One region of the Psychrobacter sp. DAB_AL43B genome, then DNA from elsewhere that is predicted to be linked to it. Evidence: predicted binding sites of a transcription regulator. Region 1 holds the regulator's gene; the other holds the start of a gene.
What was found. Region 1 encodes PhoB, which activates phosphate uptake and scavenging genes when phosphate is short. Its sites were predicted from a motif close to TGTCATNAANCTGTCATAA; they were not measured.

Region 1 (3,434 bases):
GGGGCGCTGCGCGTAGCCAAGGACGCTCCCATGAGGGGATTGATATTTTTGCAGATCGAGGCACGCCGATACAAGCAACGACACAAGGTATCGTCAGCAAGGTTGGAGACGATAGATTGGGTGGGCGTGTAGTGGTGGTCGTGGGACCGGGCGGTGCAGGACATTATTATGCGCATTTAGAAGACTATGCTGACATCTCTCCCAATGACTGGGTCAATGCAGGCGATATCATCGGTTATGTTGGTGATAGTGGCAACGCCAAAGGCACGCCGCCGCATGTTCATTATGGGATTTATATTAATGGCAGCGCGGTGAATCCTTACCCACTTTTACAAAAAAATTAGGCTATTTGAAAAATTTATCAATCAACATTAGGTCGTGTTGATTTATCAGAACTGTGTCCCAAACAACGCAAAAATTAACGACCAATTAGGCATCTTTACTAGATTTGAAACGCACTATTTATACCTATCAAGAAGCCCACTTTAGTATCAATTCGTAGGAGCAGAGCGAATATGAGCAGCTGGAAACACCATACTAAAGGTCGAGCCTACCCCTTCTACTGACTCAATTTGCAAGTTGGCCTCATGCTGATATAAGACGTGTTTTACAATCGCTAGTCCCAGCCCCGTACCGCCTGTGGCACGGCTACGACCTTTATCGATACGATAAAAGCGCTCAGTCAAACGCGCGATGTGCTCAGGGGCAATACCAATCCCATTATCTTCGACGGCAAACCGGCAACCTTCTGCTGTTTTAGTCCAGCTAATAGCTATATTGCCGCCCTTTGGCGTATATTTAACGGCATTAATCACCAGATTGGATAACGCACTATTTAGGTACATCTCTGAGCCTTGTAACCCGTCATAAGTATCTATCTGCAAATGAATGGTATGCCCATATTCTTGATTATAGGCTTGCGCATCATCATAAACATGCGTAAGCAGCTTGGTCATATCGATATAATTGAGCTCGTGCGTCTCTTCGATTTCAATTCGAGATAACAACAATAAGTCATTCACCACTCTATTCATACGAGCCGTCTGCTGGCTCATCAACTCAAAACCACGTCGCCAATGCGCTGGCATATCTGGCTGATCTGAGAAATTCTCTAGATAACCCATCATCACGGTCAATGGTGTACGTAACTCGTGCGAGACATTCGCCACAAAGTCGCGGCGCATTTCTTCCAAGTTATGCAAGCGCGTCACATCATAAATAATCAGTAGCTTTTCGTCACCAAAAGGCGTGAGCTCACACTTCAAATAGCGATTAGGATCTCGCCACGACACCATATGCACACCATCATGAACGCCATCGCCATCATTAGGCGTCGTGGCCGCTTGATAATATTGACGAAACTCAGGCACCCTAATAAAATCAAAGATGTGCTTGCCCTTATCAGCTGCTTGCAATAACAATAAATCTTCTGCCGCCTGATTCCACCACTCCAGACCATCATCGTCATTGAGCAAAATTACTGCATCTCGTAATGCTAGTAGAGCGCTTCTGATTTTTTTCAGCTGATCGGTTGTATTTTGTTGGGAGATTGGCTCTAATTTGCCTTGTTGATTATTTTCGGTCGGCATTATCATTCTCATCAATTAGACTTACTACTATTAGCTGCATTAGATTAGCTTCGATTGTTATTAATTTTTTTATTAGATGGCACTTTTATAGTGAATTAAATTGATTCAACCAGACTAGAAAATCGATAACCCGTACCGCGTACCGTTTGGATCAACGTATTACAATCATAAGGGTGTAGTAATTTTCGTAAACGCCGAATATGTACATCAATGGTTCTATCTTCAATATAAACATTGCCGCCCCATACTTGATCTAGCAACTGTGCTCGCGTATAAGCACGCTCTGGATGACTCATAAAAAATGCCAATAAGCGATATTCTGTCGGACCCATATCGATAATTTTATCATCAACCATGAAACGCTGGCTTTTGGGGTCTAGGCTTAGCTTTCCTATTTCGATAGGCTTATCGCTACTGAGCGCACTACTTCGACGCAATACCGCTTTGATTCTTGAGATTAATTCACGGGTAGAAAAAGGCTTGGTCATATAGTCATCAGCGCCTGCATCAAGGCCATGAACCTTACTGTCTTCTTCACTTTTGGCAGTCAACATAATGACTGGTATCTCAGCGAGCAGCGCATCATTTTTAAGCATACGGCAAAAATCGATGCCACTTTTATCTCCGGGCAGCATCCAATCCAATAAAATCAGCGCTGGTCTGTGATCCACCACTTGTTGGTGCGCCTCTGAGACGTCAGCTGCCTGCAAACTCTCAAATCCAGCCATCTCTAGTGTCATGACGAGCATCTCACGAATCGCAGGTTCATCTTCAACAATCAAAATTTGCTCATTATACATACGGCATTCTCAGTGTTAGAGGACAAAATCTAGCCTATCAAAAGGCGATAAACGCACGCGCTAGCTTCTTCCTATTAAACGAATTAATTATGACAGCTTGATGACATTTACTTTTAAAATTTTAATATTTGGCATCAAGTCTAATCGCTCAACTTACTTCTAATAAAAAGTTTAGCGGTCCATCATTGACGCTCGCAACTTGCATATTAGCGCCAAACTGACCCGTTGCAATAGCGGGATACTGAGTCTTTGCATAAGTAACCAGTTGTGCAAATAATACCTGTGCCGCATCAGGTGCCATCGCGCCGCCAAAATCAGGGCGACGACCTTTATCCGTTTTTGCCATCAAGGTAAATTGTGATACCAATAATAACCCGCCAGCCACTTGTTGGACATTTTTATCCAGTTTACCGGTTTTAGCCGGATCGTCATTATTTTCAAAGAGTCGATAAGTGAGGATTTTATCGACTAAGCGCTGCGCACTTTGTAGATTATCATCGTGACCCAAACCAATATACGCCAATACCCCATGCTGAATAGAGCCAACGCAGCAGTCATCAACGCTGACGCTGGCATGATTTACCCGCTGGATAAGTGCTCTCATTACTTACTTCCTTTAACGATTATGGTCATACAGGCAGCTGCCGACCATGATAAAATGTATTTATTTATGAATGTTACTATCTATTAATATCACTATCTATAAGTGTCACTGTCTATTATTTTCTAGCACCACTTTTTATTTTCATCATTGCTTTTTTAATCACTACTTTGGTCATCTATTATGAATGTATTTACTACCTTACAACAGTTTGTACCCCAGCAAAAAATCAGTAAAGCAGCTGGACGCTTAGCCGCCAGCCGCCATCCTTGGGTCAAACGCGCTTTCATTCGTAGCTTTGCCAAAGCTTATGATGTTAGCTTAGATGAATATGAGCGTCAAAGTTTAAACGCTTATGAGAGCTTTAATGATTTTTTCACCCGTGAGCTACAAGATGATGCGCGCGCTATCGATACTACCATCAATGGTATCGTCAGTCCTGCT
Region 2 (3,434 bases), 1.3 Mb from region 1:
ATAAGTTTTAGTTTTAAAAGATGTTTATCAACACGATATAACTGATTGCAGACATCGCAGCGGCCGCAGGAAGGGTAATAATCCATGCTAAACCGATAGGCTTCATCAGCGCCCAGTTGGTATCTCTATTCACAATACCAATGCCAAGTACTGCTCCTACTAACGTATGCGTACTCGATACTGGCAGACCCATGGTTGAAGCGCCCATGACCACAGCAGCAGCAGCCAATTCAGCTGAGAAACCAGAAGCTGGATGCATTTTTGCTAAGTTCGTACCGACAGTTTGAATCACTTCTTTACCGATGAACCAAAGACCAACGATAAGAGCAACACCAAAAGTTAGCATCACTGCTGGAGGTACTGCGGCTTCTGTGGCAATGCTATTGGTACGGATAACATCCATAATCGCTGCAAAAGGACCAACAGCATTGGCAATATCGTTTGAGCCATGACTAAAGGCAAAAGCTGACGCGGTAAATACTTGCATCCAGCTAAACATAATAAACGTGGCTTTGGTCAAGTCTTCTTTATGCTTGCCACGGATACTTTTGGTATAAATAAAGGTCGCAAGCCACACTAGTGCCGATATCATCCCCATGATTAAAAAGCCTTGCAGCGTCGTCATACCATTATTGACGTTCTTCAGACCTTTAAAAATGACCAAAGAGGCCATGACCGCGCCGCCTGCAGCCGCAATAATAGGTACCCATTTTTTAAGTGCTTTTAGGGTATCAAGGTTGCTGCGCTCGTTCTCAATCTCATAAAGCTCTTTGTAATAATCGGTCTCTAAATCTTCAACGACGCAATCATCATCTTTATAAATTTCTTGATCACGTAACATCGCTGAAGTATAAGCCAGTTGTTCTGATTCTGTCAGACCGTCCAAATACTCTTTATGATTGTGTTTTAGAGTCTTTTTATTATCTTTTAGAGTCGCAATATGCGCCTCTGTTTTATCATTATACTCAATGATATTTTTCTTAATCTGCCCATATAAAAGATAAGAAAATATGCCGCCTAGTAGCGGTGATATCACCCAAGAGATAGCGATAGTGCCAATCGTGCCCCAATTCACTGTAGATAACGCCATTTCAGTACCACCTAAGGTGATACCCAATACAATGGAGCTACCAACCACGCCGCCGATAATGGCATGAGTGGTCGAAACCGGCAGGCCTTTTTTAGTGGCAAACAACAGCCAAAATGCGGCAGCAATCAAAGCTGAAAGCATGACATAAATGAACTGGTTGGGTGTTACCGATAGACCATCTAAATCGACAATGCCGCTGCGAATGGTGTCGGTCACTTCACCGCCTGCCAGCACGGCGCCCGACACTTCAAATATCGCTGCTATACCGAGCGCTTGAGGGATCGTTAACGTCCCTGCACCCACTGAGGTACCAAAGGAATTGGCGACATCATTACCACCAATATTGAATGCCATAAAGACACCAAAAGCAGTGGCGACAATAAATAGCGTCGTCTGCTGATGCATGGTGTAATCTAGACCCCACCACAAAAAGTAGCTGGTCATCGCAATAAGTAAAATGCCAAAAAATAGATTAATTCTCATAGAACCGACTGCTTTAGTTGATCCTGTAGAGCTGCTGCTAATACCCATACGTCGATACGTCCTGCGTAAGCTGATTGAAATTATATGCGATTGATGACATTGCGATGCTATTAATGGATGATGGAATGTTTTTTACCATCCAAAACTATGATAGCGTGCGCGCAACGTGGTTCTTTACTATACGGTTTTGAATTGCTTTTTTTAAATACGCTATTAATACATTACCTTGGCGATTTTATAGGTTGCTTAAAATACACTTTGGTTTGACCATGCTTTGGTTTGAACACGACAAAAACATAAGATAAAAACCCATCATGCAAAATACTATAAAGCCGCAAGGGATATTGCCAAATCGTCCGATTAGAGCATCTTGCGGCTTAGGTATTTATAGTGATAGTGTTGTTGTGGTAAATTTGATTGTCATGAAAAAAACATTGATATTAAAAGATAAATTGATATTAAAGAATAAACAGTCAAGCGACCAAGCTATTTTAATAGATAGCAGCGCTCATTACGCGCCTATTATATTAAATATAGACGCATAATGCATGATGATATTACAAGATTTGTAACTGTACATCTGTGGCTCGAAAAATCTGCTCATTTAGTCAAAGAGTGTTGTTATATTTTAATTATTAATCAGCCTCGATATCCGCTTTATAACTAGTCCACAACTACTATGGGCATGAGCGAGCGCAGTAAATATCAGAGCCTTAGCGAGTAGAGAGTACCGCTGAGAGCTGCTCAATAGCATGGTCTAAAACGTCCAGACGCGCTTGACGCTTGTCGTTAGTCGCAATAACACACCAAGGGGCACTTTTGGTATCAGTACGTGCCAGCATATCAGCAGCAGATTGTACGTAATCTGACCAGTTCTCACGATTACGCCAATCATCGTCCGTTAATTTAAACTGTTTATGCGGTGTCTCTTCACGCGCTTCAAAACGTTTGAGTTGCTCTTGTTTATCGATAGCCAGCCAGTATTTGATGACCAAGGTACCTGACGCTGCCAAGTCTGCCTCAAAACGATTGATTTCATCGTAAGCGCGCTGCCACTCCTCATCAGTGGCAAAGCCTTCAATACGTTCAACCAATACACGTCCATACCACGTACGATCAAAGATAGCGATACGACTGATACGGTCTGTTTGCTCGTTTGGGAGTTTGGTCCAAAAGCGCCATAAATAAGGATGCTGTAGCTCATACAACATGGGCGCGCTAATATTATAAATTTGATATTCACGTGGATCGAGTGGCGCCACCAGCCTTTTAATAGCGCCGCCCTTGCCAGCGGCATCCATACCCTCAAAAGCAAACACCACATGACGGCCCTTACGCGCGCGTAGTAATTCAGCGAGCTTTACTTGCTTGGCTTCAAGTTGTTGATGATAGTCTGATTTATCTATATCTGAATCGGCTATTTCCGTCAATAATTTAGGTGGCTTTACATTCTCAAACTTAACAGGCTCAAACTTTGGTGTATCACTATGATTTTTCTCTACTTCACTGCTTTCTGCTTCACTGCTCGCCAATGCCATTTGCATAGCATGTAAGACTTCATGACAAAAATGCATGGCGGCTTTTGATTTATCAGCACCATCAATAATGATCCAATCACCTTGCTGGCGTAATAAGGTAGCGGCTACCTCATTAAACTGCGTCACTACTGCCGCGCTATGCCAATCAATCTGATACAAAAAACGTGGGTCTGTCTCATCATCGTTTAGCCTTGCCTGCAAGGTTTCGATATCTACATGAAACCAGCACTTCAGCAGCTTAGTATGATTCGCAGCAAGATCTTGCTCAAAGGCTTGCAGCTCAATCAGCTGTTGCTGCAAATAATCTTGCCACTTACCAATGG

Region 2: a site for PhoB is predicted at 1,654-1,672, ahead of DABAL43B_RS04010 (inorganic phosphate transporter). Genes of this name have one in related genera too.

What each region holds. Positions count from the first base shown of each region.
Region 1 covers NZ_LT799838.1:2,958,180-2,961,613, forward strand. Annotated here, with positions in the region: gene DABAL43B_RS12585 (M23 family metallopeptidase) at 1-344, shown strand, start outside; gene phoR (phosphate regulon sensor histidine kinase PhoR) at 492-1,589, opposite strand; gene phoB (phosphate regulon transcriptional regulator PhoB) at 1,685-2,389, opposite strand; gene dtd (D-aminoacyl-tRNA deacylase) at 2,538-2,993, opposite strand; gene asd (archaetidylserine decarboxylase) at 3,174-3,434, shown strand, end outside.
Region 2 covers NZ_LT799838.1:925,623-929,056, reverse strand. Annotated here, with positions in the region: gene DABAL43B_RS04010 (inorganic phosphate transporter) at 14-1,621, opposite strand; gene DABAL43B_RS04005 (hypothetical protein) at 1,888-2,118, shown strand; gene DABAL43B_RS04000 (ATPase) at 2,287-3,434, opposite strand, start outside.